DNA from 3 places in the Agromyces sp. GL_144 genome. Region 1 is predicted to be linked to each of the others. Evidence: predicted binding sites of a transcription regulator. Region 1 holds the regulator's gene; each other region holds the start of a gene.
The links. Region 1 encodes LexA, which represses DNA repair genes until DNA is damaged. Its sites were predicted from a motif close to TCGAACANNTGTTCGA; they were not measured.
Positions count from the first base shown of each region.

Region 2: the regulator LexA is predicted to act here: its motif matches at 1,767-1,782, upstream of AC3IPY_RS04050 (HNH endonuclease signature motif containing protein).
Region 3: the regulator LexA is predicted to act here: its motif matches at 2,054-2,069, upstream of uvrA (excinuclease ABC subunit UvrA).

Region 1 covers NZ_CM174399.1:2,618,922-2,622,195, forward strand. The annotation lists gene AC3IPY_RS11990 (histidinol-phosphate transaminase) at 1-1,064, opposite strand, end outside; gene AC3IPY_RS11995 (LysM peptidoglycan-binding domain-containing protein) at 1,127-1,564, opposite strand; gene lexA (transcriptional repressor LexA) at 1,818-2,507, shown strand; gene metE (5-methyltetrahydropteroyltriglutamate--homocysteine S-methyltransferase) at 2,645-3,274, opposite strand, start outside.
Region 2 covers NZ_CM174399.1:917,712-920,985, reverse strand. The annotation lists gene AC3IPY_RS04055 (alpha/beta fold hydrolase) at 1-50, opposite strand, end outside; gene AC3IPY_RS04050 (HNH endonuclease signature motif containing protein) at 191-1,735, opposite strand; gene AC3IPY_RS04045 (L-rhamnose mutarotase) at 1,983-2,306, opposite strand; gene AC3IPY_RS04040 (SDR family NAD(P)-dependent oxidoreductase) at 2,303-3,088, opposite strand; gene AC3IPY_RS04035 (fumarylacetoacetate hydrolase family protein) at 3,085-3,274, opposite strand, start outside.
Region 3 covers NZ_CM174399.1:2,095,661-2,098,934, reverse strand. The annotation lists gene uvrA (excinuclease ABC subunit UvrA) at 1-1,998, opposite strand, end outside; gene uvrB (excinuclease ABC subunit UvrB) at 2,111-3,274, opposite strand, start outside.

The sequences.
Region 1 (3,274 bases):
TCGGCGATCGCCTCGAGGAACGCCGTGGTCTCGGTCTCGGTGCCCGCCGTCACGCGCAGGCACCCCGGCAGGCCGATGTCTCGGATGAGGATGCCTCGTGCGAGCAGCGCCTCGAAGACGCCGTGGGGGTCATCGACACCGCCGAAGAGCACGAAGTTCGCGCCGCTGCGGTACGGGTGGAACCCGAGCCGCCCGAGCTCGTCGACGATGCGTTCGCGCTGGCCGCGGATGTCGTCGACCATCGCGAGCATCTCGTCGCTGTGCGAGAGGGCCGCCAGCGCGGCCGCCTGCGTGAGCGCGGAGAGGTGGTACGGCAGTCGCACGAGGCGGAGCGCATCGACGACCGCCGGGTCGGCGGCGAGGTAGCCGACCCTCGCGCCCGCGAAGGCGAACGCCTTGCTCATCGTGCGCGACACGATGAGCCGAGGGCGGCCCTCGAGCAGGTCGAGGGCGCTCGGCGTGCCCGGATCGGCGAACTCGTGATAGGCCTCGTCGACCACCACGATGCCTCGCGCGGCATCGACGACGGCGGTGATCGTCTCGTGCGGGAGCGGCGTGCCCGTGGGGTTGTTCGGCGAGCAGAGCAGCACGATGTCGGGGTCGTGCTCGCGGATGGCCGCGACCGCGGTTTCGGGGCTCAGCTCGAACTCGGCGTCACGGCCGCCCTCGACCCAGCCGGTGCCGGTGCCCGCGGAGAGCAGCCCGTACATCGAGTACGTCGGCGCGAAGCCGAGCGCCGTGCGCCCCGGACCGCCGAAGGCCTGCAGCACATGCTGCAGCACTTCGTTCGAACCGTTGGCGGCCCAGATCTGGTCGGCGTCGAGGCCGTGACCGAGGTAGCAGGCGAATGCCGCCCGGAGTTCGGAGAATTCGCGGTCGGGATACCGGTTCAGGTGGAGGATGGCGGCCGCGACACGAGCGACGATGTCGTGGGCGACGGCCTCGGGAATCGGATGCGTGTTCTCGTTGACGTTGAGCGCGACGGGGACCGCCTTCTGCGGGGCTCCGTACGGGCTTCGGCCGCGAAGGTCATCGCGGATGGGCAGGTCGTCGAGAGTGGTCACCCGATCAATGCTAGCGAGCAGGCCGCATCGCCCGTCACCGTCGCGACACCGGGCGAAACCGCCTACGGCGCGACCGGCAGCGCGAGTCGCTGGCCGGGCTGGACGGTCGAACTCTCGAGCCCGTTGAGGCGCATGATCTCGTCGATGATCTCTCGCGGATCGCTGGCGGGAGCGATCGACTCGGCGATGCGCCAGAGCGATTCGCCATCGGCGACGGTGAGGTAGGAGAGGCCCACGTTCGACGGCCCATCGACGTCGGCCGCGGCTCCCCCGCTGCCGAGCACGATTGAGATGGCGAACACCGCGACCGGGATCGCGGCGAGCGTGGTCAGCACGACCCGCCCACGCCGGGTGAGGCGGAGCCGGCTGCGTACGGCACCGCTGAGGGCGTACGCATCGAACCCGCCGGAGACGGAGTTGCCGGCGTACGAACCGCCGCCCATCACGGCACCGCCCACTACGGCACTGCCCGAAACAGCTTCGACCATCACTGCGCTCATCTCGCACCTCCTGTAGCGAGTCGCATCCGGCCCTCGGCCGGGAGGACCGGATGCGAAACTCTGTTCCGAATATATCTTCGAACTTCGAACATCGCAAGGATCTCGTTCGAATGGAATTCGACGCCGGATCTCACGACACACTCGAACGGATGTTTGCCGCACCAGTGCGGGGCGGATACAGTTTCGAATGTCCGAGGACATTCGAACAGACACCACCGACATCCGTTCGGTGCATCAACCCAGAGGAGCGACGATGAGCACCGAACTCGACGACCAGCGCGAGTCCGGCCGCAGCCGACGCCGCAAGAGCCTCAGCGCGAAGCAGATCTCGATCCTCGAGGCGATCCAGCGGTCGGTCGCCGACCGCGGCTACCCGCCGAGCATGCGCGAGATCGGCGATGCGGTGGGGTTGTCCTCACTGTCGAGCGTCACCCATCAGCTCAATCAGCTCGAGCTCGCCGGCTACCTCCGGCGCGACCCGAACCGGCCCCGTGCCCTCGAGGTGCTCATCGAGCTCCCCGGTCTCGACACCCGGGCGCCGTCCGTCGGCGACCCGACCCCGGTCGGCGACGCCGCGATGGTCCCGCTCGTCGGCCGCATCGCCGCGGGTGTGCCCATCACGGCCGAGCAGCAGATCGACGAGGTCTTCCCGCTGCCGAGGCAACTCGTCGGCAAGGGCGAGCTGTTCATGCTGAAGGTCGTCGGCGACTCCATGATCGATGCGGCGATCTGCGACGGCGACTGGGTCGTCGTGCGCTCGCAGCGCACCGCGGAGAACGGCGAGATCGTCGCGGCCATGCTCGACGGCGAGGCGACCGTCAAGGTGTTCCGGCAGCGCGACGGACACACGTGGCTGCTCCCGCGCAACAGTGCGTTCGAGCCCATCCTCGGCGACGCCGCCGAGGTGCTCGGCAAGATCGTCGCGGTGCTCAGGTCGGTCTGAGCCGGGAGCTCTGAGCCGGTCGGTCTGAGCCGGTCGGTCCCGAGTGGGCCGGCCCGAGCCGATCACGCGGCCACTCCGAAACCGCGAACGGCGGGCGACACCCGATGCGTCGCCCGCCGTTCTTCGGGGTGAAGGTGCTAGACCGCGGCCGGCTCCCGACCGGCGAGTGCACGCACCTCGTTCGTCGCGGCGACGAGGTTCTCGAGCGAGGCCACGGTCTCGTCGTACCCACGCGTCTTCAGGCCGCAGTCGGGGTTGACCCAGAGCCGAGTCGCCGGGATCTCGCCGACCGCGCGCTCGAGCAGCGCGGTGACCTCCTCGACGCTCGGCACGCGCGGCGAGTGGATGTCGTAGACGCCCGGCCCGATGCCGTGGTCGAACCCGCTCGTCGCGAGGTCGTCGACGACCTCCATGCGGCTGCGGGCGGCTTCGATCGAGGTGACATCCGCGTCGAGGTTCTTGATCGCGTCGATCACGACGCCGAACTCCGAGTAGCAGAGGTGCGTGTGCACCTGAGTCGCGGATGCCGCTCCCGCCGTCGCGAGGCGGAACGAGCCGACCGACCAGTCGAGGTACGCCGGCTGGTCGGCGCGCTTCAGCGGCAGGAGCTCGCGCAGCGCGGGCTCGTCGACCTGGATGATGCGGATGCCGGCCGACTCGAGGTCGGTGATCTCGTCCCTCAGGGCGAGCGCGACCTGGCGCGCCGTGTCGCCGAGCGGCTGGTCGTCGCGCACGAACGACCAGGCGAGGATCGTCACCGGGCCGGT
Region 2 (3,274 bases), 1.7 Mb from region 1:
ATGCCGGGGATGCCGGGGACGTCAGGGGTGCCAGGGGTGCCAGGGGCCATACGGCCCATCATGCCGTGCCGGGTGCCCCGCGGGTTCCAACAGGGACCGTCACGGACGGGCTCTCGACGATGATGCCGATGCGTGACGGGTCACGAACGCACGACGGAATCCTCGAGGGCACAGCCGCGGAACCGAGACCTCAGAACGGTGGAGCGTCGCCGGGTGACGCCTTCGACTGCCGGGGCACCTCGGACGGTGCTGATGGTGGTGGTGCTGATGGTGGTGGTACTGGTGGTGCTGCCGATTCGCCGGTTGGGATGTGGTGTTCGGGGTGTGTGGTGTGGGTGCTTCCGCCGGGTGAGGTCCATTCGAGGACGCCGCCGGCATGGTGTCGTACCGCCCAGGAGGTCTCGTGTTTGAGGTGGTGGTGTGCGGCGCAGAGGTGGGCGAGGTTGTCGAACGCGGTCGTGTTGCCGTACGCCCAGTCTTGGGTGTGATCGATCTCGCAGCGTGCGGCACTCCGGTTGCAGCCCGGGAATCGGCAGGACCGGTCGCGGACCTCGAGCCACCGCTTCAGGTCCGCCGGCGGGCGGTACCGGGTGCGGTCCACGTCGAGCACGGTACCGGTGACGGGGTGGGTCAGGATGCGGGTGAACGAGGGTGCGTGCGCTGCGAGGCCGCGGGCGGTGTCGTCATCGATGGGGCCGTACCCGTCGAGCACGGCCGATGCGACGGGCACATCGGCAACGGTGCGCGCAGCCGGGTCGGCGAGGAGAGTGAGCACCGGGACCGTGACGTGCACGCTCGGACGCACCGACGCGACCGCGCCGGCCAACGCCGCCCCGCACGGCAACGCCCCGTAGAGCAGCAGATCGCGCGCGGTATCGGCACGCACCTGATCGGGTGCGACGTGACCCGAAGCCGTGGAATATGCGACACCGGAAGCTTCGTCACCGGCCAACACGACCCGGGCCGTGCCGTCGAGACGGTCGGCGATCAGCGCGGCATCGGCCGCGGGCAACAGCAGGTGCAACCAGCTCATGCCGTCACGCGCCGGTTCGAGCTCGACCCGACGAGTCGCACGCGCCGCCCGATGCCGGTCGGCGAGGGACTCGGCCAGCAGCTCTTCACGAAGCGCTCGCGCCTTGCGTCGCAACGTCGCCGCCGACACCGTGACGGCCGCCTGCGCGAGACGCTCATCGAGGCGGGACAACACCCCGTGCTCGTCATCGACGCCGGCGGTCTGCTCGATGATGACCCGCGCATGCTGCAGCGACAGATCACCGGCCCGCATCGCCGCCAACGTCGCCGGCAACGACGTCGACAACGTCCACGCCTCATCGACCTGACGTTGCATGCTGCGCTCGGACACCCGCAACGCCGTCGCCAACTCCGCCACGACACTGCGGTGCGCCATCTCACGACGACGCGACCCCGACACCGACGACGCCACGAACACCGCCTCAGCCCGCAAAGCGTGACCCAGCGCGAGGAACATCAGATCCACCCGCATCGACGCCTGCATCGCCTCGACCCGCTGCGCCCCCACCACCGCATCCACCAGGCCCGCGAGCTGATCTTGCGCGAGGGCATACGGCGAACGCACCACCAGGCCAGCCGCCGATTCAGCCGCCGGTTCGGTCGCCGATTCAGCCGCCTCGCCAGCAACCTCGACGCCCTCAACGGACCGCGACGCATGCGCCGAATCACCACCGAGATGGGGTGCTGAACCGTCGCTTCGCATACCTCGATTCTAACGTGTCTCACCTCGAGTTTCGAACAAATGTTCGACTTGCGGAGACGGTGATCTCACCGTTGAAGATCGCCGCGACCGTCGGCCGCTCACGACGGGGCATCCGTTTCGCACTGCACTCGCAAGGCCGGCCGACCAGCCGACCAGACGCCCGAGCTCCCGGCCACTCGACCACCCGGCCACTCGGCCACGCCCCGGAGCGAACGCGGAAGCCCCCGCACCTCGGTCGAAGGACACCTCAGTCGAGGTGGAAGACCTCGGGGATCTCCATCCACCACTCGCCCTCGACGCGCTCGGCGAAGGGGCGCTGCAGCGGCTCGCATACCGACCACCAACGCTGCGTCTCGGTGTCGGCGGCGATCGCCGCCATGTCGGCCTCGAGATCGTCGCCGACGTACTCCATGTACGAGAACAGCACGTCGCCGTGGCGGTAGATCGAGTAGTTGCGCACGTTGCTCGCCGTGAGGCGCGCGAGCACCGCGGGCCAGACCTCGGCGTGCAGGCGCTCGTACTCCTCACGGTTCTCGGGAGGCAGGCCGATGACCGACGCGAGGCGTCTCACGCGCGCGCTCCCGCCGGCCGCGGACGCAGGTGCGAGACGCCGCCGTCGACATCGAGCGCCATGCCGGTCGTCGAGACCGAGCGCGGGTCCGCGAGGTAGGCGATCGCGACCGCGACCTCCTCGGGCGCGACCATCTTGCCCGTGGCCTGTCGGGCGTCGAGCGCCGCACGTTCGGCGACCGGGTCTGCGAAGCCCTGCAGCATCCGGTCGACGAAGGGGGTGTGCACCGTGCCGGGGCACACGCAGTTGACCCGGATGCCCTCGGCGACGTGGTCGGTCGCCATCGCGTAGGTGAGCGCGAGCACGGCGCCCTTCGACGCGGAGTAGAGGGCGCGCTGCGGCAGGCCGTTGAGCGCCGCGATCGACGAGACGTTGACGACGGATGCCGCATCCGAGCGTCGCAGCCACGGCAGCGCCGCGGCGGTGACCCGTGCCATGCCGATGACGTTGACGTCGAGCACGCGCGCCCACTCGGCGTCGTCGTTCTCGGCGACCGTGCCGACCGCGCTGATGCCGGCGTTGTTCACGACGATGTCGATGCCGCCGAGCCGCTCAGCGGCCGCGGCGACGGCCGCGTCGATCGAAGCCCGGTCCGTGACATCCGCCGTGAACCCGATGAGCGGGTCGGGCAGGCCGTCGAGGTTGCGATCGAGCACTGCGACGGTCGCGCCGCCCGCGACGAGCTCCTTCGCGGTCGCGAGCCCGATGCCCGATGCCCCGCCCGTGACGATCGCGACCAGGCCGTCGAACGGGCCGGCTCCGGAGAGCGCCCCGGCGCTCATGCCTGCACCAGCTTCTGGCTCGCGCGGCCGAGGCCGTCGATCTCGAGCTCGACGGTGTCGCCGGCCCGCAGGTACGGATTGCCCTCGAGTCCGAGCGCGACGCCCGCGGGGGTTCCGGTGTTGATGAGGTCGCCCGGGCGCAGCACCATGAACTGGCTGAGATACCAGATGACGTGCGCGACGGAG
Region 3 (3,274 bases), 520 kb from region 1:
GATGTCGTTCACGAGCGAGGACTTGCCCGAACCGCTGACGCCGGTGACCGCGGTGAACACCCCGAGCGGGAAGTCGACGTCGACGCCGCGGAGGTTGTTGGCTGCGGCGCCGTGCACCGAGATCATGCGTTCGGGGTCGATCGGACGCCGCGTCTCGGGGATCGGGATCTCCTTTCGCCCCGAGAGGTAGTCGCCGGTGAGCGATCGGGTGTTGGCGAGGAGGTCCTCGTAGCTGCCGGAGTGCACGACGGTGCCGCCGTTCACGCCGGCGCCCGGTCCGATGTCGACGATCCAGTCGGCGGTGCGGATGGTGTCTTCGTCGTGCTCGACGACGATCAGCGTGTTGCCGAGATCGCGCAGGGCGACGAGGGTGTCGATGAGCCGGCGGTTGTCGCGCTGGTGGAGGCCGATGCTCGGCTCGTCGAGCACGTAGAGCACGCCGGTGAGCCCGGAGCCGATCTGGGTCGCGAGACGGATGCGCTGCGCCTCGCCGCCCGAGAGGGTGGCCGCGGCCCTCGCGAGGTCGAGATAGCTGAGCCCGACGCGGATGAGGAAGTCGAGCCTGAGCTTGATCTCGCGCAGCACCTGTGCGGCGATGGCCTGTTCGCGATCGGTGAGCTGGAGCCGATCCATGAAGGCGCGGGCGTCGGTGAGGCTCAGGAGGCCCACGTCGGCGATGCTCGCGTCGTGGATGAGCACCGAGAGCACCTCGGGCTTGAGGCGCTTGCCGCCGCAGACCGAGCAGGGCACCTCGCGGAGGTACTCGGACCAGCGCACGCGCTGCGCATCGGTCTCGGCCTGGAGGTACTGCCGCTCGATGTACGGCACGACGCCCTCGAAGCCCGACGTGTAGCTCATCTCGCGGCCGTAACGGTTGCGCCACTTGACCTTGACCTCGAAGTTGTCGCCGCGCAGCACGGCCGCCTGGGCCGAGGCGTCGAGATCTTGCCAGGGTGTGTCGAGCGAGAACCCGAGATCGCGGGCAAGGCCCTTGAGCAGCTTCTCGTAGTAGTTGTAGAGGCTCTTGCCCTGGGAGGTCCAGGGGATGATGACGCCCTCGGCGATGCTGAGCGCCGGGTCGCCGAGCAGCAGGTCTTCGTCGACGGCCATGCGGGTGCCGAGGCCCGAGCACTCGGGGCACGCGCCGAACGGGGCGTTGAACGAGAACGTGCGCGGCTCGATCTCGGTGAGCTGGATCGGGTGCTGGTTCGGGCACGAGAGCTTCTCGGAGAACATCTCCCATGCGTCGTCGCCGGTCTGGTCGACGTAGTTGATCTGCACGAGGCCGTCGGTGAGGCGCAGTGCGGTCTCGAGCGAGTCGGTGAGCCGGCCGAGCACGTCGGGCCCGGCGACGAGCCGGTCGACGACGACGGAGATGTCGTGCTTGACCTGCTTCTTCAGCTTCGGCGGCTCGTCGAGCCGGATGAGCTCGCCGTCGACGACCGCACGAGAGTAGCCGCCTGCTGCGAGCTCTCGGAAGAGGTCGACGAACTCGCCCTTCTTCTGCGACACCACGGGGCTCAGCACCTGGAAACGCGTCGTGGGCTCGAGCTGCATGAGTTGATCGGCGATCTGCTGCACGGTCTGCCGCTGGATGCGCTCACCGCACACCGGGCAGTGCGGCACGCCGATGCGGGCCCAGAGCAGACGCATGTAGTCGTAGATCTCGGTGATCGTGCCGACCGTGGAGCGCGGGTTGCGGTTCGTCGACTTCTGGTCGATCGAGACTGCGGGGCTCAGGCCCTCGATGAAGTCGACGTCTGGGCGATCGACCTGCCCGAGGAACTGGCGGGCGTAGGCCGAGAGGGACTCGACGTAGCGCCGCTGGCCCTCGGCGAAGATCGTGTCGAACGCGAGGGAGGACTTGCCGGAACCGGAGAGCCCCGTGAACACGACCATGGCGTCGCGTGGGATCTCGACGTCGATGTCCCGGAGGTTGTGTACGCGCGCACCGCGGACACTCAGGCGCGAATGGGCATCGAGACGTGAAACTGGCACCCTACGAGTCTAAGGACGACCACCGACACGGATGCCTCGACGGCACGTGCTCTGAGCGAACATACGTTCGATTCGGGGCCGCGCGAGCCATCCGGCCCCGGGCGTCTTCGGTTCAGCCCAGGTGTCCGGCCTTCTCCATCTGCCGCAACTCGCGCTTGAGTTCGGACACCTCGTCGCGGAGCCTGGCCGCGAGCTCGAACTTGAGCTCGCCCGCCGCGATGAGCATCTGATCGTTGAGGTCGCGGATGAGCTCTTCGAGGTCGTTCGCGCCCTCGGCCGCGATGCCCTCGCGCCGGAGGTTCGGCACAGGAGCCTTCTTGCGGGCGTCACGGCCCGCGAGCAGTGCGGCGGTGTCGGCCTCTTCGCGGGCGAGCACATCGGTGATGTCGGCGATGCGCTTGCGCAGCGGTGTCGGATCGATGCCGTTCACGCGGTTGTACTCGAGCTGGCGCTCGCGACGCCGCTCGGTCTCGTCGATGGCGGACTTCATCGAATCGGTCAGCACGTCGGCGTACATGTGCACCTCGCCCGAGACGTTTCGGGCGGCACGGCCGATGGTCTGGATGAGCGAGGTCGACGACCGGAGGAACCCCTCCTTGTCGGCGTCGAGGATCGCCACGAGCGAGACCTCGGGCAGGTCGAGGCCCTCGCGGAGGAGGTTGATGCCGACGAGGACGTCGTAGACCCCGGCCCGGAGTTCGGTCAGCAGTTCGACCCTGCGGAGCGTGTCGACGTCGGAGTGCAGGTAACGCACCCGGACACCGGCTTCGGTGAGGTAGTCGGTGAGCTCTTCGGCCATGCGCTTCGTGAGGGTCGTGACCAGGACGCGCTCGTCGCGCTCGGCCCTGACCCGGATCTCTTCGAGAAGGTCGTCGATCTGACCCTTCGACGGTTTGACGACGATCTGCGGATCGACGAGCCCCGTCGGGCGGATGATCTGCTCGACGACACCGTCGGCGATGCCCATCTCGTATCGGCCGGGCGTGGCCGAGAGGTACACCTTCTGGCCGACGCGGTTCTTGAACTCGTCCCACTTGAGCGGGCGGTTGTCGAGCGCGCTCGGGAGCCGGAACCCGTGCTCGACGAGCGTGCGCTTGCGCGAGGAGTCGCCCTCGTACATCGCCCCGATCTGCGGCACGGTGACATGCGACTCGTCGATGACGACGAGGAAGTCGTCGGCGAAGTAGTCGAGCAGGCAGTGCGGCGCCTCCCCCGGCGCCCGGCCGTCGATGTGCCGCGAGTAGTTCTCGATGCCGGAGCAGAACCCGATCTGCTC